Regions from separate parts of the Streptomyces sp. NBC_00726 genome, predicted to be linked through region 2. Evidence: riboswitches for the same ligand, from Rfam matches in the RefSeq annotation. Region 2 holds a riboswitch; each other region holds the start of a gene.
What was found. Region 2 has a riboswitch for thiamine pyrophosphate ahead of OG338_RS27550 (purine-cytosine permease family protein). Riboswitches for the same ligand answer to the same signal wherever they lie in the genome.
Positions count from the first base shown of each region.

Region 1: another riboswitch for thiamine pyrophosphate. It lies ahead of thiO (glycine oxidase ThiO); the one in region 2 lies ahead of OG338_RS27550 (purine-cytosine permease family protein).
Region 3: another riboswitch for thiamine pyrophosphate. It lies ahead of thiC (phosphomethylpyrimidine synthase ThiC); the one in region 2 lies ahead of OG338_RS27550 (purine-cytosine permease family protein).

Region 1 is NZ_CP108983.1:1,410,564-1,418,001, forward strand. It holds gene thiE (thiamine phosphate synthase) at 1-439, opposite strand, end outside; gene OG338_RS06320 (Rv2175c family DNA-binding protein) at 538-903, opposite strand; gene OG338_RS06325 (NAD(P)/FAD-dependent oxidoreductase) at 980-2,212, opposite strand; TPP riboswitch at 2,295-2,406, shown strand; gene thiO (glycine oxidase ThiO) at 2,404-3,579, shown strand; gene thiS (sulfur carrier protein ThiS) at 3,576-3,794, shown strand; gene OG338_RS06340 (thiazole synthase) at 3,797-4,591, shown strand; gene pknB (Stk1 family PASTA domain-containing Ser/Thr kinase) at 4,680-6,611, shown strand; gene OG338_RS06350 (deoxyribonuclease IV) at 6,620-7,438, shown strand, end outside.
Region 2 is NZ_CP108983.1:6,193,875-6,201,312, reverse strand. It holds gene OG338_RS27570 (SPFH domain-containing protein) at 1-634, shown strand, start outside; gene OG338_RS27565 (hypothetical protein) at 631-1,530, shown strand; gene OG338_RS27560 (NUDIX hydrolase) at 1,587-2,093, shown strand; gene OG338_RS27555 (FBP domain-containing protein) at 2,144-2,638, shown strand; TPP riboswitch at 2,682-2,775, shown strand; gene OG338_RS27550 (purine-cytosine permease family protein) at 2,766-4,148, shown strand; gene OG338_RS27545 (helix-turn-helix domain-containing protein) at 4,209-5,123, opposite strand; gene OG338_RS27540 (ATP-binding protein) at 5,994-7,438, shown strand, end outside.
Region 3 is NZ_CP108983.1:3,305,627-3,313,064, reverse strand. It holds gene OG338_RS14765 (LacI family DNA-binding transcriptional regulator) at 1-604, shown strand, start outside; gene OG338_RS14760 (metallophosphoesterase) at 780-1,838, shown strand; gene OG338_RS14755 (hypothetical protein) at 2,021-2,830, shown strand; gene thiC (phosphomethylpyrimidine synthase ThiC) at 2,887-4,680, opposite strand; TPP riboswitch at 4,673-4,804, opposite strand; gene OG338_RS14745 (YibE/F family protein) at 4,875-6,197, shown strand; gene OG338_RS14740 (SsgA family sporulation/cell division regulator) at 6,278-6,715, opposite strand; gene OG338_RS14735 (IclR family transcriptional regulator) at 6,817-7,438, opposite strand, start outside.

The DNA of each region.
Region 1 (7,438 bases), 4.8 Mb from region 2:
GACGGCCGGGCTTGGTGGGAGTGGGCCAGCAGGGGCCGGTGCAGAAGTAGTCCACGCCGGGCTCGGCGACGGCGGCGTCGACCTCGGCCTCGGCGTGCGTGGAGCGGCCGATGACCGGCTCGGCGCCGATGATCGCGCGGGCCGCGGGCACCGGCAGGTCGCCCTGGCCCAGGTGCAGCACGTCGGCGCCGATGGCGTGGGCCACGTCGGCCCGGTCGTTGACGGCGAGGAGCTTGCCGTGCCGCTTGCAGGCGTCCGCGAAAACCGCGAGGTGGCCGAGCTCCTCGCCGGCCTCCATGCCCTTGTCGCGGAGCTGGACGATGTCCACCCCGCCGGCGAGGACCGCGTCGAGGAAGCCGGGCAGATCGCCCTGACGCCTGCGCGCGTCCGTGCACAGGTAGAGCCGGGCGTCGGACAGCTGTGCGCGAGGCGTGGACATGGTGCGGTTCCCCCCGGGGAAGACGGTGACGGCGGATCAGAGTACGGCGCGGGGAAGCGGGCCGCCCGCTCGCGCGGTGCGGCCCGCTTCCCGGTCGGTCAGACGGCGAGCGCCTGGGCGCGGCGCTTCACCTCCGTGCCGCGATTCTCACTCAGCGCCTGCGCGGGCGTGCCCGGCAGGGACGGGTCGGGGGTGAAGAGCCATTCGAGCATTTCCTCGTCGGAATACCCGTCGTCCTTCAGGAGGGTCAGGGTCCCGGAGAGGCCCTTGACCACCTTGTCGCCGTCGATGAAGGCGGCGGGCACCTGGAGCGCCCGGTTCTCCCCACGGCGTACGGCGATGAGCTGGCCCTCCTTGACCAGCTGCCGCACACGCGTCACCTCGACGTCGAGCATTTCCGCGATGTCGGGCAGGTGGAGCCAGGCGGGGACGAGTGCATCGGTCTTTGCGTCAATCTGGGTCACGGGACAAGCCTGCCATCCCGGACTGACAGCCGAAACCCGGACTCGGCCCTTCAGGTCCACGCCGCCGGGACAGGCCCTACGGCAGGACCGCCGCCTTCAGCGGTACGGAGGGGTCCGCCGCCCGGTCCGCGTCGAGCCGCGCCCCCGCCTCGATGAGCCGGCGCCCCTGGGCCAGGTCGCGCGGGCGGCTCACCGCGAGCACCGCGACCAGGGCACCGTCGCGCAGCCAGCACACCGACCAGGCGGGCTCCGCCGGGTCGCCGCGCCACAGCAGGGTGTCCGCGTCCGCGTGGTGCCCGGCGTACTGCACGAACCGGCCGAACTGCTCGGACCAGAAGTAGGGCACGGGGTCGTACGGCGGGATGCCGGCGCCCTCCGCCGCGATGTGGGCGGCGGCGGTCCTGGGCCCCTGGAGGGCGTTGTCCCAGTGGTGGACGACCAGGCGGGTGCCGTAGCGGGCCGAAGGGAAGGAAGCGCAGTCGCCGACCGCGTACACATCGGGGAGCGAGGTGCGCAGCGCCGCGTCGGCGGTCACCGAGCCCTCGGGCCCCAGCGCGATGCCGGAGCCGGCGAGCCAGCCGGTGGCGGGGCGGGCGCCGATGCCGACGACGACAGCTCCGGCCGCGATGGTGCGCCCGTCGGCGAGGACCACCGTGCCGGGCCCGACGCGGGCGACCCGGGCGCCGGTGAGGAGCCGGGCGCCGTTCTCCGCGTACCAGGCGGCCATCGGGGCGGCGACCTCGGCGGGCAGGGCGCCGGCCAGCGGGCGGTCCGCGGCCTCCACGACGGTGACCTCGCAGCCGGCGGCACGGGCGGCGGTGGCGAACTCGGCGCCGATCCAGCCGGCGCCGACGACCACGACGGGATGCCCGGCCTCCAGGACGGGGCGCAGCCGGGCCGCGTCGTCCAGGGTGCGCAGCAGATGGACGCCGGGGACCCCGGCGGAGCCGGGCAGGGCGACGGGTTCGGCGCCGGTGGCGAGGACCAGGACGTCGTAGCGGACCGGGCCCTCGGAGGTGTCCAGTTCGTGGTCGCCCGCGCGGACCCCGGTGACCTCGCAGCCCAGGCGCAGGGCGATGTCCAGCGCCTCGAAGTCGATGTCGAAGGCGGACTCCTCGGCCTTGCCGAGCAGCACCGCCTTGGACAGCGGGGGCCGGTCGTAGGGCTGGTGGGGTTCGGCTCCGATCAGCGTGACGGGGCCGGTGAAGCCCTGTTCCCGCAGGGCGACGGCGGTCTGCACGCCCGCCATGCCCGCGCCCGCGACGACGACCCGGCGTTCCGTCCGCTCTGCCCGCTGCTGCTCGCTCACCCGTCCACCTTACGTAGCTGACGAGACGTCAGGAAGGGGCGGGCCCCGGCGGCGGCATCGGGGCGGGGTTTAGGGTGGCCACCGTAAGACACGCGGGAGCCCGGGCGTACCGGGCTGAGAGGGAGGCTGGCGGCCTCCGACCGTACGAACCTGATCCGGGTCATGCCGGCGAAGGGAGGGGCTGGACGCCCATGCGCACCCATCCCACCGAAGGGTCCGACGTCCTCGTCATCGGGGGCGGCATCATCGGTCTGGTGACCGCCTGGCGGGCCGCGCGGCGCGGTCTGGCCGTCGCGCTCGCCGACCCCGAGCCGGGTGGCGGGGCGGCCCGGGTCGCGGCCGGGATGCTGGCCGCCGTCACCGAACTGCACTACGGCGAGGAGACCCTGCTCGGGCTCAACCTCGCGTCCGCCCGGCGCTATCCGTCGTTCACGGCCGAGCTGGAGGAGGCGAGCGGGCAGGACATCGGCTTCCGCGCCTGCGGCACCCTGGCCGTCGCGCTGGACGCGGACGACCGCGCCCATCTGCGCGAGCTCCACGAGCTGCAACGCCGCTCGGGCCTGGAGTCGGAGTGGCTGACCGGGCGCGAGTGCCGCCGCCTGGAACCGATGCTCGCCCCGGGCGTGCGCGGCGGTCTCCGGGTGGACGGCGACCACCAGGTCGACCCGCGCCGCCTCGCCGCCGCGCTGCTCACCGCCTGCGAGCGGGCCGGAGTGGTCTTCCACCGCCGCCGCGCCGGCCGCCTCTCGGTGGTCGCGGACCGGGCCGTGGGCGCCGTGCTCGACAACGGTACGGAGGTGGCCGCCGGCCAGGTCGTGCTCGCCGGGGGCAGCCTCAGCGGGCGGCTCGCCGGGGTCCCCGCCCACGCCCTGCCTCCGGTGCGCCCGGTCAAGGGCCAGGTGCTGCGCCTCACCGTGCCCCCGGCGTACGCCCCCTTCCTCTCGCGCACCGTGCGCGCGGTGGTCCGGGGCAGCCACATCTATCTCGTACCGCGTGAGAACGGTGAGCTGGTCGTCGGCGCCACCACCGAGGAGATGGGCTGGGACACCACCGTCACGGCGGGCGGGGTCTACGAGCTGCTGCGCGACGCGCATGAGCTGGTGCCCGGCATCACCGAGCTGCCGCTGACCGAGACCCGCGCCGGACTGCGCCCCGCGTCCCCCGACAACGCCCCGCTGCTCGGCCGCACCGCGCTGCCCGGCCTCCACCTCGCCACCGGCCACGGCCGCAACGGCGTGCTGCTCACCCCCGTCACCGGGGACGCCATGGCGTCGCTGCTGGCCGACGGCGAGCTGCCCGAGGCGGTCCGTCCCTTCTCCCCCGGCCGGTTCGCCCCGGTCCCCGCACCCCAGGAGCAGCCCGCATGACCGAGCCCACCCCGCTCACCGTGTCCGTGAACGGCGCCCCGGCCGCCGTCGCGCCGGGCACCACCCTGGACGCCCTCGTCGCGACGCTGACCGACGCGACGGCGGGGGTGGCCGCCGCGCTCAACGAGACCGTGGTGCCGCGCGGCCAGTGGCCCGCCGCCGCGCTCGCCGACGGCGACCGGGTCGAGGTCCTGACCGCAGTCCAGGGAGGCTGACGATGTCCGACGACCTGTTCACCCTGGGCGGCACTGACTTCACCTCGCGGCTGATCATGGGCACGGGCGGGGCGCCCAGCCTGGACGTGCTGGAGCGGTCGCTGATCGCGTCCGGCACCGAGCTGACCACCGTCGCGATGCGCCGCCTCGACCCGACCGTGCAGGGCTCGGTGCTCTCCGTACTGCGGAAGCTGTCCATCCGGGTGCTGCCGAACACCGCCGGCTGCTACACCGCCGGGGAGGCCGTGCTCACCGCCCGGCTGGCCCGTGAGGCGCTGGGCACGGACTGGGTGAAGCTGGAGGTGGTGGCCGACGAGCGGACGCTGCTGCCCGACCCGGTCGAGCTGCTGGACGCCGCCGAGATCCTGGTGGACGACGGATTCACGGTGCTGCCGTACACCAACGACGACCCGGTCCTGGCCCGGAAGCTGGAGGACGTGGGGTGCGCGGCGGTCATGCCGCTCGGCTCCCCCATCGGCTCGGGCCTGGGCATCCGCAACCCGCACAACTTCCAGCTGATCACCGAGCGGGCCGGGGTGCCGGTGATCCTGGACGCCGGTGCCGGGACCGCCTCGGACGCGGCGCTCGCGATGGAGCTGGGCTGCTCGGCGGTGATGCTCGCCTCGGCGGTGACCCGGGCCCAGGAGCCGGAGCTGATGGCCGCCGCGATGCGGCACGCGGTGGAGGGCGGGCGGCTCGCGCACCGGGCCGGGCGCATCCCACGCCGCCACTTCGCGGAGGCGTCCTCGCCGGCGGCCGGGCGGGCGGTGCTCGATCCGGAGCGGCCGGCTTTCTGACACGCGCCTGTCACGGCTCGGCTTCAGTCCTGCGCCGGGTTCGCCCCACCGCGGCGGGCCTGTCCGTGGCGGCTCGTAGACTCGCATGGTGGATACGACCCTCCAGGACCCCCTCGTCGGGCAGCTGCTCGACGGCCGCTACCGCGTCGATGCCCGCATCGCCGTGGGCGGCATGGCCACGGTCTACCGGGCCATGGACATGCGGCTCGACCGGGTGCTCGCCCTCAAGGTGATGCACCCGGCGCTGGCGACCGACGCCTCGTTCGTCGAGCGCTTCATCCGCGAGGCCAAGTCGGTGGCCCATCTCGCCCACCCCAATGTGGTCGGGGTCTTCGACCAGGGCGCCCAGGGGCAGTACGTCTACCTGGCGATGGAGTACGTCGCCGGCTGCACGCTGCGCGATGTGCTGAGCGAGCGCGGCGCGCTCCGGCCCCGGGCGGCGCTGGACATCCTGGAATCGATCCTCGCCGCCCTCGGCGCGGCGCACCGGGCGGGCTTCGTGCACCGCGACATGAAGCCGGAGAACGTGCTGATCGGGGACGACGGCCGGGTCAAGGTCGCCGACTTCGGCCTGGTCCGGGCCGTGGACACGGTGACGAACACCACCGGGACGATCCTCGGCACCGTCTCGTATCTGGCCCCGGAGCAGATCGAGCACGGCACGGCGGACACCCGCGCCGACGTGTACGCCTGCGGGGTCGTGCTGTACGAGATGCTGACCGGCGACAAGCCGCGGGACGGGGAGTCCCCCGCCCAGGTCATCTACCAGCACCTGCACGAGGACGTGCCGCCCCCGTCCGCCGTCGTCCCCGGTCTCGCGCCCGAGCTGGACGCGCTGGTGGCGAGCGCCACCGCCCGGGACCCGGAGGCCCGCCCGTTCGACGCGGTGGCGCTGCTCGCCGGGGCCCGCCGGACGCGCGCCGCCCTCACGGACGCGCAGCTCGACGCCGTACCGCCGCAGGCCCTGCCGGAGCCCGGCCCGGACGCCGGGTCGGCCGGGTCCGACGCGCGGACGACGGTGATCCCCCGGGTCCTGCCCCAGGACCAGGGCACCGCCCACCACACCAGCCGGCTGGAGATGCCGCCGCCCCCGCCTCCGCGGCAGCCGCGCCGGACCGGGCCGCTCGGCGGCGCCCGGCGCGGGCTGATCGCGGCGGTCCTGGCAGTCCTCGTCGTCCTGGGCGTCGGCGGCGGCATCTGGTACATCAACTCCGGGCAGTTCACGAAGGTCCCCTCGCTGCTGGGGCAGACCGAGAAGACGGCCGAGGAGCGGCTGTCCGGTGCCGGCCTGGAGCTGAAGGGCGTGGAGCGGGCCTTCAGCGACACCGTCGACCGGGGCAAGGTCATCAGCAGCAGTCCCGAGTCCGGCGCCCGGATCAGGGGCAACGGCTCGGTGTCGCTCGTCGTCTCGCGCGGCCCCGAGATCATCCAGGTGCCCGATGTCGCGGGCGACCGGCTCTCCGACGCCAGGCAGCGGCTGAAGAAGGCGGGCCTGCTCCCGGGCATGGTCACCAAGGAGTTCAGCGAGGACGTGGCGGCCGGCGAGGTGCTGCGTACGGAGCCCGCCGCCGGCACCGACCGCCACCCGGACTCGGCGGTCGCGATCGTCGTCTCCCAGGGCAGCCCCGTCGACGTCCCCGATGTCACCGGGCTCTCCGTCGACGACGCCACCGACGCGCTGGCCGACGAGGGCCTGAAGGTGAAGGTGAAGCCCGGCCGGGTGCACTCGCCGGAGGACGAGGGCGACGTCGCCGTCCAGTCACCGGAGGAGGGCGCCGAGGCGGCCGAGGGCGACACCGTGACGGTGACGGTCTCCTCCGGTCCGCGCATGATCGGCGTGCCGGACGTGGTCGGCAAGGACGTGGACGACGCCCGCGACGAGCTGGAGGCGGCGGGCTTCGAGGTCAAGGTCGACCGCGGCTTCCTCTCCTTCAGCGACAAGGTCGCCGGCCAGTCCGTGGCCGGCGGCGACCGGGCTCCCGAGGGCAGCACCATCACCATCAAGACCAAGGGACTGTAGAGATCCGTATGCGCAACCCCGTCGGCGGCCATGTCCCCGTGGCCGGCGGTCTCGCCAAGGCCGGCCTCCCCTATGCCCGCGAGATGGGCGCCGAGGCCGTCCAGGTCTTCGTCGCCAACCCGCGCGGCTGGGCCACCCCGGCCGGGAATCCGGTGCAGGACGAACTGTTCCGCGAGCAGTGCGCCGCCGGGGCGATACCGGCGTACGTGCACGCCCCGTATCTGATCAACTTCGGCTCGCACACCCCGGCGACGGTGGAGCGGTCCGTGGAGTCGCTGCGCCACTCGTTGCGCCGGGCCCGGGAGATCGGGGCGCTGGGCGTCGTGGTGCACACGGGGTCGGCGACCGGCGGGCGGCCTCGCGAGGAGGCGCTGGCCCAGGTGCGGACGCACATGCGGCCGCTGCTGGACGAGCTGACCCACGACGACGACCCGTTCCTGCTGCTGGAGTCCACCGCCGGGCAGGGTTTCTCGCTCTGCTCACGGACCTGGGACTTCGGTCCGTACTTCGCGGCGCTGGACGCCCACCCGAAGCTCGGAGTCTGTCTGGACACCTGCCACATCTTCGCGGCGGGGCACGATCTGGCCGGTCCCGGCGGGATGAAGGAGACGCTGGACCTGCTGGTGGAGACGGTCGGCGAGGGCCGGCTGAAGCTCATCCACGCCAATGACTCCAAGGACGTCTCCGGTGCGCACAAGGACCGGCACGAGAACATCGGCTCGGGCCACATCGGGGAGGAGCCGTTCCGCGAGCTGTTCACGCACCCGGCCACCGAGGGCGTGCCGCTGGTCATCGAGACACCGGGCGGCAAGGAGGGCCATGCGGCG
Region 2 (7,438 bases):
GCTGGCCCGCACCCCGCTGGCCGGCGCCCTGGTCGACGGGGTCGCCGCCGTCCGCGAACGGGTCGCCGCCGGTCTCGCCGACGAGCCGAGGCTCCCCGCCACCGGCATCGACGTGGTCGCCGTCCGCGTCGTCGCCATCCGCCCCGAGGCCGAGGTGGAGCGCGCCCTGCGCACCCCCGCCCGCGAGCAGATCCAGCAGGAGGCCGACCGGGCCACGTACGAACGGCGCGCCGTGGCCGTCGAGCGCGAGCGGACCATCGCCGAGAACGAGCTGGCCAGTCAGATCGAGCTGGCCCGGCGCGAGGAACAGCTGGTCGAGCAGCGCGGCACCAACGCCCGCCGCGAGGCCGAGGAGAGCGCCGCCGCCGACGGGGTGCGCGCCGAGGCGGAGGCCGCCCGCACGGTGCGGCTCGCGGGGGCCGAGGCGGAGGCGGCCCGGCAGGTGGGCGCGGCGCGCGCCGAGGCCCAGGCGGCCTGGCTGCGGGCACACGGCGAGGTGGAGGCCGCGACACTGCACGCGCTGGCGGCCACCCGGCTCGCCGAGAACCTGCCGCACATCGACAGCCTCACCCTGTCGCCCGACGTGCTCACGGGCCTGCTCAGCAAGCTGGGCCGGCCGGCGGCCGGGGCATGAGCCTCGCCCCGCGGGCGGTCCTCGTCCACCGCACCACGGAGTACGAGGAGCTGCTGGCCCGCCACGGCACGCACGGCCAGGCCGCGTTCCTCCTGGCCGCGCGGGGCCGGTCCATCGATGAGGTGGCCCGGCGGCACGAGCGGACCCGGCAGGCCCTGGCGGATGTGGCGGCGGCCGTTCCGCTCACCTGGCGACACTGCCGGGTGGAGCGGGCCGACCTGGACCGGTTCCTGTTCGCGCCCGAGGACGTGGTGGTGGTCGTCGGGCAGGACGGCCTGGTCGCCAACGCCGCGAAGTACCTCTCCGGCCAGCCGGTCATCGGCATCGACACCGATCCGGGCCGCAACCCCGGCGTCCTGGTGCGCCACCGGCCGGCCGACGCGGCGGCGCTGATGCGGGCGGCCGTGGCGCCGGGCGGCCGGGCCGACGCGCTGACGATGGTGGAGGCGGTGGCCGACGACACCCAGCGGCTGCTCGCCCTGAACGAGGTCTACCTGGGCCCGCCCGGCCACCAGACGGCCCGCTACCGGCTGGGCCCCGACACGGCGGACGCCCCCGCCGAGCCGCAGGCGTCCTCCGGCGTCCTGGTCGGCACCGGCACCGGGGCGACCGGCTGGCTGCGCTCGCTCTGGCAGGAGCGCCACAGCACCCTGCCGCTGCCCGGGCCCGCCGACCCCCGGCTGCTCTGGTTCGTCCGGGAGGCGTGGCCCTCGCCGTCGACCGGCACGTCGTTCGTCGCGGGCGAGCTGGGGCCCGGGCAGGGGCTGCGGCTCACCGTGGAGTCGGACCGGGTGGTGGTGTTCGGCGACGGGATGGAGGCGGACGCGCTGGAGCTGACGTGGGGGCAGAGCGTACGGCTCGGCGTCTCGGAGACCTCGCTGCGGCTGGCGGTGTGAACGCGGGGGCGGACGCGGCATCCCCGTAGGCTCGGCACCCCCTTCGAAGGAGCACCATGACCACCGATAACCCCCTCGCCCCGTCCCGTAACACCCGGCCGCCCAAGGCCCAGGCCGCGCTGGGGGTCGGGGTGATCGTGCAGGACGCGCAGGGCCGGATCCTGCTCGGCCGGCACCACAGCGGCACCTGGGAGCTGCCCGGCGGCAAGGTCGACCCGGTGCCGGAGTCCGTCGCGGCGGCCGCCGTGCGGGAGCTGCGCGAGGAGACCGGGCTGACGGTCCCCGAGGACGAGGTCACCGTCTTCGCGATGCTGCACGACGCCCTCGGCGGGATCAACCGTGTGACGATGGCCGCCCTGGTGCGGGTGGACACCGGCGCGGCCCGGGTGACCGAGCCGCATCTGATCAGCGTCTGGGAGTGGACCCCGCTCGACGCGCTCCCGTCGCCGCTCTTCGACCCGTCGGCGCAGATCCTCGCGACCTGGCGCCCGGACCTCGGCATCCCGCATCCGCCCGTGCACCGGCTCCCCCTCGCGACCGAGAAGCCCCAGGTGGGCCCCTAAGTGAATTAATGGTTTGCCTAGGACCCATAGGCAGGGTTAGCTTCGTGGTCATGAAGGCCCTGACCGAGCAGGACATCCGCTCATCGTTCGTGAATTGCTCCAAGGGGGAGGCCAAGCGTCTGCCGCTCCCCCGCGATTTCGAGGAACTGCCGTGGGACGACCTCGACTTCCTCGGCTGGCGCGACCTGTCCGCGCCGGGACGCAGCTACATCGTCACCGAGCACGAGGGCAGGACCGCCGGGATCTCGCTGCGCTTCCCGTCGCAGCAGCGCGGCTTCCTGCACCGCAGCATGTGCTCGCTCTGCCTGACCACGCACCCGGGCAGCGGGGTCTCCCTGATGACCGCCCGCAAGACCGGCCCCGCCGGGCGTGACGGCAATTCGGTCGGCCTGTACATGTGCACCGACCTGGCCTGCTCGCTGTACGTGCGCGGCAGGAAGAAGGTGGATTCCGGGGCCCGGTTCAAGGAGAGCCTGACCACGGAGGAGCAGATCGCGCGCACGGTCGACAACCTCCACGCGTTCGTGACGAAGCTCTTCAGCTGACCCCTGCGACGCCATCGAACGGGCCGGCGCTATTCTGGCCGCCACACCGGACACGGGGTGCCCCGCACGGGGCTGAGATCACACCCGTCGAACCTGAACCAGTTAGCACTGGCGGAGGGATGTCTTCATGTCGTTGCCGTATGCCCGGGACGAGCGCGCCGCCTTCGGCGGGCGCATGCCCACCGCCCCCGGCGATCTGCGCATCGAGGCGAACGGGATAGCCCCGGTCCCCGAGGACCGCCGCTACGGCCGGGCGGGCCGGCTGTTCACCGTCTGGTTCGCGCCCAACCTGACCATGACCGGCGTCTTCACCGGCACCGTCGGCATCGCGCTCGGCCTGGACTTCGCGACCGCGCTCGCCGCCGTCGTACTCGGCACCCTCGTCGGCGCCGCGCCGACCGCGTATCTGGGCACCTGGGGCAGCCGCACCGGGTCCGGTCAACTACCGCTCGCCCGCCTGGCGTTCGGTCCGGGGGTCGTACTGCCGGGCGCCTTGCAGTGGCTGTCGTCCATCGCCTGGGACGCCCTGATCGGCCTGTTCGGCGGGGACGCGCTGGCGCAGCTGTGCGGCTGGCCGTTCTGGCTGGGCGTCCTGGTCATGATGGCCGCACAGGGTGCGCTCGGGGTGCTGGGTTACGAGGTCATCCACCGGCTCCAGACCGTGATGACGTTCGCCCTGGCCGCCGCATTCGCCGTGCTCGCCGCGAAGCTCCTGCGCGGGGTGGACCCGGTGACCACCTCGGCCGTGCACGGCGCGGACCGGGCCGGCGCGTTCGTCCTGACCTGCACCATCGCCCTGAGCCTGGCACTGTCCTGGGCGCCGTACGCGAGCGACTTCAGCCGCTATCTGCCGCGCGAGACATCTCGGACGCGCATGTTCTGGTGCACGCTGGGCGGGATCAGCGCCTCCTTCGTGGCGGTCCAGACGATCGGGCTGTGGGGCGCGTCGGTCTTCACGGACCAGACCGCGCGCGGCATCGACTCGCTGCTCGGCGGGGGCGCGCTCGGCGCGTTCGGGCTGCTCGCGGTGGCGCTGGCCGCGCTGTGCAGCAACGCGATGAACGACTACAGCGGTTCGCTGGCGTTGCAGACCATGGGCGTACGTGTGCCGCGCCCGGTGGCCGCGGCGCTCGCCGCCGCCCTGGGGTTCCCGCTGGTGCTGTGGATGCACGCGGCGGACACGACCGCCCGCTTCCAGAACGTGCTGCTCCTCGTCGGCTACTGGATCCCCGGCTTCGTGGCGATCGTGTCCGTGGACTGGCTGGCCCGCGCCCGGTCCCGGCGCGGCGCCCCCGTCGACCTCGCGGCCGAACACGCCCGCCCGCGCCCGTGGTGGCCCTCGCTCGCCGCGTTCGCCGTGGCCTTCGCGGCGGCGGTGCCGTTCATGAGCACCGGCCTGTACGTGGGCCCGGTGGCCGAGGCGCTGCACGGGGCGGACCTGGCGTACGGGGTGGCGTTCCTCGTGGCGCTCGGGGTGTACGCCCCGCTGCGGCTGCGCGGGGCGCGCTGACTCACCCTTCGCCGGGGCGGGGAGGGGCGGGGCCGGGACCGACGGTGCCGGCCCCGGCCGTCAGGGCATCCTGGCCGTTCCCGTCGGCGCGCACTGCATCTGCTTCTCCGAGGGGATCTCCCCACACACGCTCATGGAGTCGAGCGGCGCGTCCTCGGAGACCCCGAGCATCTTGGTGTACGAGTCGTGCTCGAAGCGGATGAAGGCGTCCAGCTCCATCCCCCGGGCGTCCTTGATGATCACCTTGTCGCCGACGGCGCCGCCCTCGATCCGGCCCCAGACCGCCTGGCAGGCGGCGCTGTAGCGAAGCTCGATCTGCATGCCGCGCAGATAGGTGCTCTTGGCGGTCTTGGCGTCCCACTGGCACTCCATGGCCTGGGGGTCGTTGCGCCAGCAGGTGTCCGACGTGCACTTGACCTTGATGTCGCCCGCGCCGGGCACGAGGTCCGCGCCCTGTCCGCTCGCCTTCCTGCTCTCGGTGCGGGTCCTGGCGGCGTCCGGGCCCTGGTCCGCTCCCGCGAGATACGGCGAGAGCAGCCCGGTCGCCACCGAGCCCATCAGGGCACCGGCCGCGATGTACCCGATCACCGCGCAGCGCCGCCGCCACGAGCCCCCGGGCCGCTCACCCGGCATCCGCCCCTCGGCGGCCGGGTCACCGGCGGCGGTGTGCACGTCCGCGGCCCGGTCCCGGCCGACCGCGACCGGGGCGCCGGCTCTGGCCAGCAGGTCGAGCAGCGGTTCCGGCGGGGTGCCCGCCACGGCCGCCAACTGCTCGACCGCCACGGGGGTCGGCAGCTGCTTGCCGTTGAGAAACCTCTCCCACGAGGAGCGGCTGTAGTGCGTACGTCCGGCCAGCCCGCCGAAGCTGAGCTGCGCCCCCTCCTTGATCCTCCGCATCTCCGCGCCCAGTTGTGCGCGGGCCGCGTCCGTGGCATCCGGTGCCGGGTTCTTCCGATCCGACTTCGCGTTCGACATGCAAGAGCCCCCCTCGTCATGTGCGCCCCACGCGTCGTTTCCTCCCCCGGACCGACGCGGCGCGAGGGACACAATAGATCGGGTTCATGACGGCTCCGAAGCCGCTCAAGCGCGTGGCGCGGCGCGGACACAGCCCTGCCTGTCCCGCCGGCCGCCGAGTTCTTCCGTGCGCCCGCGAACGTCTGCGCGGATTACCAAGAAACCGTGCACGCGATGCCAATGTCTCCACGGGCCATTGGCGCCCTCACTCCTCGGGCAACGGCCCAGGGAATGACCAGGTGGTCCGCGGGGGAACGGACACGCCGACGATTCGGCTGGAACTTCCCAGCCGCCTCGACGGCGTGTTCCGCCCTCGGGGCCCCGGCCCCTGTGCACCTCTACTCGAGGTCGCCGAACAGCTCAACCTCGTAGGCCCGCTGGGCCGTCGGACGGACCGGCCTCAGCCAGCCGTGGTACGCCGCGCCCGCACCCTGCTGGGGTGCCGAAACCGGCTTCGGACGGGGCCGGCGCTTCCGGCGGGGCGGAACAGTGGCCTTGGGCCGGCGGGTGCCGGCCGGTCGGGCACTACGCTGCCGGCGCTTACGCGAAATCGAAGTCATAGTCGCCTCTCCAGTGATTGGTTGATGCCGACGATTCCTGGCCGAATTACCGAAGGCTTTCCGGTCATCGGCCAGGAGGGCCCGTGCCCCGATGGCCGACTGGGCGAACCATCGCAAGGCAGGGGCTGATGACGCAGCAGCGTGGCAGACATTCCGGCGGAGCATCAACTTCAAGGCGTTAACCAAACGTTAAAGGGCGCTCCACAGGCCGTGCGATCCTGTCCAGGGCGAGACCAAGAAGGCTCATCACACCTCGAAAGGGGAGACCGGCATGGAGTTCCGCTTACTAGGGCGGCTGGCCGCACTCGACGACGAGGGACGATCGATCGATGTCCCCTCAGGGAAGACCTGCGAACTACTGGCCCTCCTCCTGCTGACTCCCGGCGAACCAGTGCCACATCGAACTATTTTTCGATTCCTCTGGCCGGGCATGGACGTGAAGCCCGCGTACATCAGGCAGTACTGCCTGAAGGTGCGCAATGCGCTGAAACTGAAGGTCGGAAACACCGGTGGCTGTTCCCACATTCAGGCCGACCCCGCCGGCGTGGACCTGTTTCGCTTCCGAAGCCAGTACGCCGCTGCGCTCCGCCTGGAAAGCCCACAGCGTCGACGCTCCGCACTCTTGGCTTCGCTGGCCGAGTGGCACGGTGCCACCCCTTTGAGCCTTCTCCTGGGCGAAGCCTTCGCCCAGGAGCGGACCCGGATCCTTCGCGAGCTGCACGACGCGACCGTCGAGTGTGTGCGCGCCGACTTGGACTGCTCCGAACTCCACAACGCGCTCCAACGGGTCGACCATGCGCAGGAGGAATGGCCTGACAGCGACGCTCTGCTCGGCCTCAAGGTCCGGGCGCTCAGCGCGCTGGGCCGCCATCACGAGATCGAACCGGTGCTCGCTCAATGGGAGCGCAGGTTCAACCGGCCGACCGCCCACTTGCTTCTTGCCACCAGGGCCGGCACGGGTCACGCAACCGTCCACGACGTCACGCCCCGCCCCCTGGTCCCGAGCCAATTGCCCCTCCGGCCGGCTCGGATCATCGGACGGCGCTCGGAGCTCGAACGCCTCACCAACACGGTGCTGAGCAGGGCACCTGGATCAGGAGCCATCGCCGTCGTCTCGGGCCCAGCGGGCGTCGGGAAGACTTTCCTCGCGGTGGCCGCAGCCCAGCAGCTTGAACCGGACTTCCCGGATGGCGTCCTCTACGTCGACCTGCGCGGGTTCTCCGCCCTGGAACCGGAGAACGTCGCCTCTGTCCTGGTCCGGTTCCTGAACGACTTGCGGACAACCCCGGCCACCGTGAATCGCGACGGCCTGGTATCCGCCTACCGCTCGGCACTGGCGGGCCGACGTGTACTGGTCGTCCTGGACAACGCACGGGACGAGGCACAGGTCCGGCCGCTGCTGCCCGGTCCGGGGCAAAGCGCCGCGATCGTCACCAGCCGTCGGCGGCTGGAGGGACTCATCGTCAGAGAGGGGGCGAAACCCATCAACCTCACTCCCCTCGGCCCCTCAGAGGCCGCCGAGTTGCTGAACTTTTCACTGGGCCATGAGCATGCGGGTTTGGCCCGCCCATTTGCCGAGGACCTGCTCGGCTACTGCTCGGGTTTGCCGATGGCTCTGCGTATCGTGTCCGCTCAGATCACCCGCCGCCCGCCCCAGGACCTGCCGCGCGTTGTCCGCAGGCTCCTCAAGGAAAGTCCCGGGCTTCGCCTCCTCGA
Region 3 (7,438 bases), 2.9 Mb from region 2:
CGCCGGGTCGCTGCCCGTGACCGCCTGGGTGGACAACGACCACCGAGCCGCCGTGCTCGACCTCCTCGACCATCTCGCCGCCGCCGGGGCCCGCCGTATCGGACTGCTCACCGGCACCACCACCGACACGTACACCCGGCTCTCCACCACCGCCTACCTGCACTGGTGCGAGCGTGTGGGACAGGATCCGGTCTACGAGTCCTATCCCGCCCACGACCCGTGCGCGGGGGCGGTGGCCGCCGACCGGCTGCTGGCCCGTCCGGACCGGCCCGACGCCGTCTACGGGCTCTTCGACCCCAACGGCACGGACCTGCTGGCGGCCGCGCGCCGCTACGGCCTGCGCGTCCCCGAGGACCTGCTCCTGGTCTGCTGCAGCGAATCCACGGTGTACGCGACGACCGAGCCGCCCATCACGACGCTCTCGCTGAAGCCGCGGAGGATCGGCACGGCCGTCGTCCAGCTGCTCATCGACGCCATCGAGGGAGTCGACCAGGACGGTCCGGTGGAACGGGTGGTGCCGACGGAGCTCATCGTCCGGACATCCTCGCAACGCCGCCCACCCCGCACCACGGTCAGTGCGCCGCGTTCCCCGGCAGGGGACTGATCATCCCAATCAGGACCAATCGACCGACGAACCTGGCATGCGGAAGGATTCACCACCCCTGGTGCGTCCCAGAGCACGATCTGCATTCCTATGATGGGCGGACGACACCGCGGACCAACCCGACCAGCAGGGCCCGTCAGGTGTACGGCGGCGCGACGGTGGTGTGGAGGGGTCGATGACACAGGGGGCCGGTCAGGAACCCGTGGTGCGGACGGCGACGTTGCGCGACTTCCGCGTACCGCCCTATGCGCAGTCCCCCGCACCGCCCGCGTCGCCGCACCCGGGGAACGCCTTCCCCGAGGGCGAGACGCCGGAGGGGTACACCCCGACGGCGCGCGACCTTCCCGTCATCAGCGTCGACAAACCCGCCCAGGTGCAGCCCGTGCCCGAACCGCGTCCCTCCGCCGACCCCGGCCTCGGCCCCCTCTACGTGGTCGGTGACGTCCACGGCTACCTGGACGAGCTGCTCGCCGCCCTCGCGGAGCAGGGCCTCATCGATTCCGAAGGCCGCTGGGCGGCGGGCAACGCGCGCCTCTGGTTCCTCGGCGACTTCACGGACCGGGGCCCCGACGGCATCGGCGTCATCGACCTCGTCATGCGGCTCTCCGCCGAGGCCGCGGCCGCCGGCGGCTACTGCAAGGCCCTGATGGGCAACCACGAGCTGCTGCTCATCGGCGCCAAGCGGTTCGGCGACACCCCGGTGAACTCCGGCGCGGGCACGGCCACCTTCCAGGCGGCCTGGCTGCTCAACGGCGGGCAGAAGACGGACATGGAGCGCCTTCAGGACGTCCACCTCCAGTGGATGTCCCGGCTCGACGCCGTGGTCGAGGAGGACGGGCACCTCCTGATGCACTCGGACACGACGGCGTACCTCGACTACGGCTCCACCATCGAGGACGTCAACGACACGGTCCACGCCATCCTCACGCGCAACGACGCCGACGAGTGCTGGGACCTGTTCCGCAAGCTCACCAAGCGGTTCGCCTTCCGCGACGACTCGGGCGCCCAGGCCGTCCAGGAGCTGATGACGGCGTACGGCGGCCGGCGCGTCGTCCATGGTCACAGCCCCATCCCGTACCTGACCGGCGAGGTCGGCTCCGAGGACGGCGAGGACGGTGCCGGGCCTCAGGTCGACGGACCGCATGTGTACGCGGAGGGGCTCGCCATCGCTATGGACGGCGGGGTGACCATGGCCGGAAAGCTACTGGTCGTCCAACTCCCCCTGCATGACTGACGCCCTGCGGGGAAGACGCATCCCGAGCTGACCACGCCGAGTGCAGGGGCTATTTCCGGAAACCCTCTGTCACCCCGCGCTGTGCGCGCTCTACCATCGGCCTATCAGTAGCAGGCTCTCCTCCGTTTCCGCCCGAACTGCCCGGACCCAGCGGGCACACAGGCCCGACGGAGCATCGGGGGATGCAGATGAACAGCGCTCCGCACCTGCTGACCGAGGACCGGCCCGAGTACGAACGGCTCCTCGACGACGCACTGCGTCACGCACACGAACGACCGGAGCTGGCCGCCGTCGGCGAACGCCTCAGCGCCGCCCAGCTGCGCACCATGGCGCTGACCGCCGTCGCCCTGATCACCGCCACGGCCGCAGCCGAGTACGAGCAGTACGTGAAGGCTCGTGACGAAGCACGCGCCGCCACCCGGGACACGGCTTCCGGCACGGCGCCGGACGGCCTCGGTCAGTCGGGCGCCGGCATAGGAGCGGTCGTCACCGTTTTGGCGCCCATGCTGGCGGGTACGGCGGCGACCATATTCCTGCTGGTCGGCTACCTCCTGAAGATGCTGGAGCCACCACCGGCCTTCGCAGGCCCCATGGTGGACGCCGGCTGGTTCTTCGCCGCCGTCACGGCCGCCGCCATCTTCATCGCCGCCATCGGCCTGCTCATCGCCGCCCTGCGCAACGGCTCGACGTCCCTGCCGGCCCGGGAAGCCCACGAGCGACTGCCCGACGACGTGGCCCTCGCCAAGGACGCCTGGCGACAGGCGCTGCTGGAGCGGGGCATCGTGCCCTTCCTGCGCGACGCCCTCACCGAGCCCGCCGGACCCGCGGTCCCCGCCCCGTACCGCCCGGCGGGCCGCCTCCCCAAGATCGGCTACAGCAGGCCCGACTTCGCAGGCCCGGACGAGGGCCCGGCGGCGGCGCCCCGCCCCACGTACAGCAGCCCGGACTTCACCAGCCCCGACTTCGGCGGTCCCGAGCACGAACCGGACTGACCGCCACGGCTCCGGCGGAAGGCGCCGGAGCCGTGCGCGGCCGGTCCCGTCCCAGGTCAGTCGGCCAGCGGCAGATAGACCCGGTTCCCGCCCGCCGCGAATTCACGCGACTTGCCGAGCATCCCCTCGGCGATCTCCTCGGCCGTCGCCTCCGCACCGTCCGCGCCGCCGAACTGCTCGGTGATGCTGTGGCTGATCTTCATCGAACAGAACTTCGGACCGCACATCGAGCAGAAGTGCGCCGTCTTCGCGGGCTCGGCCGGCAGCGTCTCGTCGTGGAACTCCCGTGCCGTGTCCGGGTCGAGCGCCAGGTTGAACTGGTCCTCCCAGCGGAATTCGAACCGGGCGTCCGACAGCGCGTCGTCCCACTCCTGCGCCCCCGGATGCCCCTTGGCCAGGTCGGCGGCGTGCGCCGCGATCTTGTACGTGATGACCCCGGTCTTCACATCGTCCCGGTTCGGCAGCCCCAGGTGCTCCTTGGGCGTCACGTAACAGAGCATCGCCGTCCCCCACCAGGCGATCATCGCGGCGCCGATACCCGAGGTGATGTGGTCGTACGCCGGCGCGATGTCGGTGGTCAGCGGGCCGAGCGTGTAGAACGGCGCCTCCTCGCAGATCTCCTGCTGAAGGTCGATGTTCTCCTTGATCTTGTGCATCGGGACATGCCCCGGGCCCTCGATCATCGTCTGCACGCCGAACCGCTTGGCAACTGTGTTCAGTTCACCGAGCGTGCGCAGCTCGGCGAACTGGGCCTCGTCGTTGGCGTCCGCGATCGACCCCGGGCGCAGCCCGTCGCCCAGCGAATACGTCACGTCGTACGCGGCGAGGATCTCGCAGAGCTCCTCGAAGTGCTCGTACAGGAACGACTCCTTGTGGTGCGCCAGGCACCACGCCGCCATGATCGAGCCGCCCCGCGAGACGATGCCGGTCTTGCGCCGGGCGGTCAGCGGCACGTACGGCAGGCGTACGCCGGCGTGCACCGTCATGTAGTCCACGCCCTGCTCGGCCTGCTCGATGACGGTGTCCTTGTAGATCTCCCAGGTCAGTTCCTCCGCCCGCCCGTCGACCTTCTCAAGGGCCTGGTAGAGGGGCACGGTTCCGATCGGTACGGGTGAATTGCGAAGAACCCACTCACGGGTGGTGTGGATGTTGCGGCCGGTGGAAAGGTCCATGACCGTGTCCGCGCCCCACCGGGTCGCCCACGTCATCTTGTCCACCTCCTCCTCGATGGAGGACGTCACCGCGGAGTTGCCGATGTTGGCATTGACCTTCACCAGGAACCGCTTCCCGATGATCATCGGCTCGGTCTCCGGGTGGTTGACGTTGGCGGGCAGCACCGCACGGCCGGCCGCGATCTCCTCGCGCACCACCTCCGCCGGCACGTTCTCGCGGATGGCGACGTACTCCATCTCCGGGGTGATCTCGCCCCTGCGGGCGTACGCGAGCTGGGTGACGGGACGGCCGTCCCGGCTCCGCCGCGGGCGGCGCGGCCGGCCGGGGAACACCGCGTCCAGGTTGCGCAGCCCACCCCGCGGCGAGGTGTGCTTGAGCCCGTCGTCCTCGGGGCGGGCGGGGCGGCCCGCGTACTCCTCGGTGTCACTGCGGGCGATGACCCAGTTCTCCCGGAGCGGTGCGAGTCCGCGCCGGACGTCGGTCCCGGCCGCGGGGTCGGTGTACGGCCCGGACGTGTCGTACAGCGTCACGTCCTTGCCGTTGGTCAGGTGCACCTGGCGGACCGGCACCCGGATGTCGGGGCGCGGGCCCTGGACGTATCCCTTGTGCCAGCCGATGGACTTCCCGGCCTCGTCGCTCTGGTCGGAGGCAGGCGTGCGTGTGTCCGATGTGGTCATGAGACCTACTCCCTACGCCGGCATTACCCGGTAACAGGTTCGGCGGTCGGCGCAGCGTCCCGTACGGTCGTACGGCGGTCAGCGCCCTCTCAGCCCGGTGCTCCGAGCTCCCGCGTGTGCAAAGGTGCCACCACGCTAGCCCCCGGACGGGCGAGCTGAACAGAGGGCCCCTCCCTTCTTGCGATGATCGGCCGGTGACGCCCCCTCATCGCGACCCAGAACCGCAGGGCCATCAGCACACGCACAGCCATGGCCCGGCCGCACCCGTCTCCGCCCATCTGCGCAAGGTGATCGCCGCCGTGCTGATCCCCTTCGCGACCGCCGTACTCGTCGGTCTCGTGGCGCTCTGGCCGAATGGTGCGCCGGCGCACGAACGGACCGGTGTCGGTTTCGACCGGCAGACCCAGCAGGGAAAGGTGGTGAGCGTCGTCAAGGTCGACTGCAAGGACGTGAACGCCGCCCAGCTTCCCGTCAGCGGCGAGACCCAACCCTCCGAGGACCGGCCGGTTTCCGGCGGACTCTGCGAGAAGGCCACCGTCGAGGTCACCACCGGCCCCGACTCGGGGCGCCGGTTCGTCGAGGTCGTCCAGCCGGACGCCCCGAGGCAGTTGCGGGAGGGCCAGGGGGTGGTGGTGGCGTACGCTCCCGACGCACCCCATGACCTCCAGTACTCCGTGACGGACGTGAACCGGAAGTTCCCGCTGATGCTGCTGGCCGGGATCTTCGCCCTCGCGGTGGTGCTCGTGGGCAGGATGCGCGGGGTCATGGCCCTGGTGGCGCTCGCACTGTCGTTCGCCGTCCTGACCCTGTTCATCCTTCCGGCCATACTTCAGGGCTCGAATCCACTGCTGGTGGCGGTCGTCGGGGCCGGTGCGATCATGCTGATCGCGCTCTACATCTGCCACGGGTTGACCGCCCGCACCTCCGTCGCCGTCATCGGCACCCTGATCTCACTGCTCCTGATCGGGCTGCTCGGCTCGCTCTTCATCGGCTGGGCGAGCCTGAGCGGGAACACCGACGACAACACCGGCCTGATCCACGGCCTGTATCCGCACATCGACATGAGCGGACTGCTGCTGGCCGGCGTCATCATCGGTTCTCTGGGCGTGCTCGACGACGTCACGGTCACCCAGACCTCGGCGGTCTGGGAGCTGCGCCAGGCGAACCCCACCATGAGTGCGAAGCAGCTCTACCGGGCAGGGATCAGAATCGGCCGCGATCACATCGCCTCCGTGGTCAACACCCTGGTGCTCGCCTATGCGGGCGCCGCGCTGCCCCTCCTGCTGCTGTTCACGGTCGCGCAGAGCAGTGTGGGGACGGTCGCCAACAGCGAGCTGGTGGCGGAGGAGATCGTGCGCACCCTCGTGGGCTCGATCGGACTGGTCGCCTCCGTGCCGGTGACGACCGCGCTCGCGGCGCTGGTCGTCACCGCGGACCGCACGGGGGTCGGCGCGGAAGCCGGGGCTTCGGCACCCGTGCGGAGCGGCAGGGGCCGGCGACGGCGGGCGAGGTCGTGACCGGAACACACAGCGTGATTCACCCGATCGGCAGGTGTCGTGTTCGAGTGGCACGACGGCTCCCCGGGCCGTGGACCGCTTCAGCCCGCGTTCTGCTCTTCGGCCAGAATGCGCCCCAGCGCCTCCTCCAAATTGCCGTCGAAGTCACCCAGCGTGCACTCCTGCCCGAGCGGTACCAGCTTGTCCGTACGGTCGAGGAAGGCGACAAGAGGTGCCGTGCCCGCCCGGAAGAGCGCACGGTCGGCGCCCACCTGTAGCCGGATGTGGACATCGCACAGCCCCTCGGGCTCGGTCGGCGCGATATGCACATCGCCGTCACCACTGGGGCTGTTGAGGCCGTCGAGCAGCAGCTCACGGCCGAAGGCCCAGGTGACGGGGGCGTCGCCGGGCAGATGGAAGGTCATCCGGATCGCGTACGGATCGCACACTTCGTACCGGAGCTCCACCGGGATACGGAATGAGAGCTCCTCGGAGACGAGGAAGCTCATCATGACCTCAGCTTGAACCGACTCGCGCATCGTTCAACCCCGCAGTAGATGAATCTGGCCAGGAATGATCCCCCATGGCCCTATTGACGCCATCGTGGTGCACGCGATAGCAGATCACAAGGAGTGATTTTTCAGATACTGATAGAGAACACGAACGAACGCAAGAGGCTAGACACTTCACCGCGTAGCCGTTCGACTGCGGGCAGCAACCGATCCTCCTCGTGGAGGGGTACTGAAATGGCCATCGCGGCGGCGGTGAATCCGGCCGTGATGGGGATGGCCGCGCAGACGGTCCCGAGCGCGTACTCCTGTCGCTCGATGACGGGCTCCGTACGCTCCAGCGACCGCAGCCGGGTGAGGAACGCCGCACGGTCGCGCACCGAATACCGGGTCAGCGGGCGCACCGGGTGCCGGTCCAGGTGGTCCTCGCGGGCCTTCTCGTCCAGCCGGCTCAGCAGACACTGACCGATCGCGTGCGCATGCCCGGTCTCGCGGAACGCCGCCCACTCGTCGACGGCCGGCCGCTCGGGGGTGTCCGCCACGGCGAGGAGCTCGATCTCGCCCTCGCGGTAGATGGCGCAGTACACCGGGGCTCCGACGATGTCCCGCCAGCGGCCCAGCGAACGGGCCAGGACACTGCGGCGGTTCTGGGCGGCGCGGTCACCCATCAGCCGTTCGGCGGCGGCGCCGAAGCGGAAGACGCCGTTCTCCCGGCGCAGATATCCCTCATGGGTCAGGGTCCGCAGCAGGTGG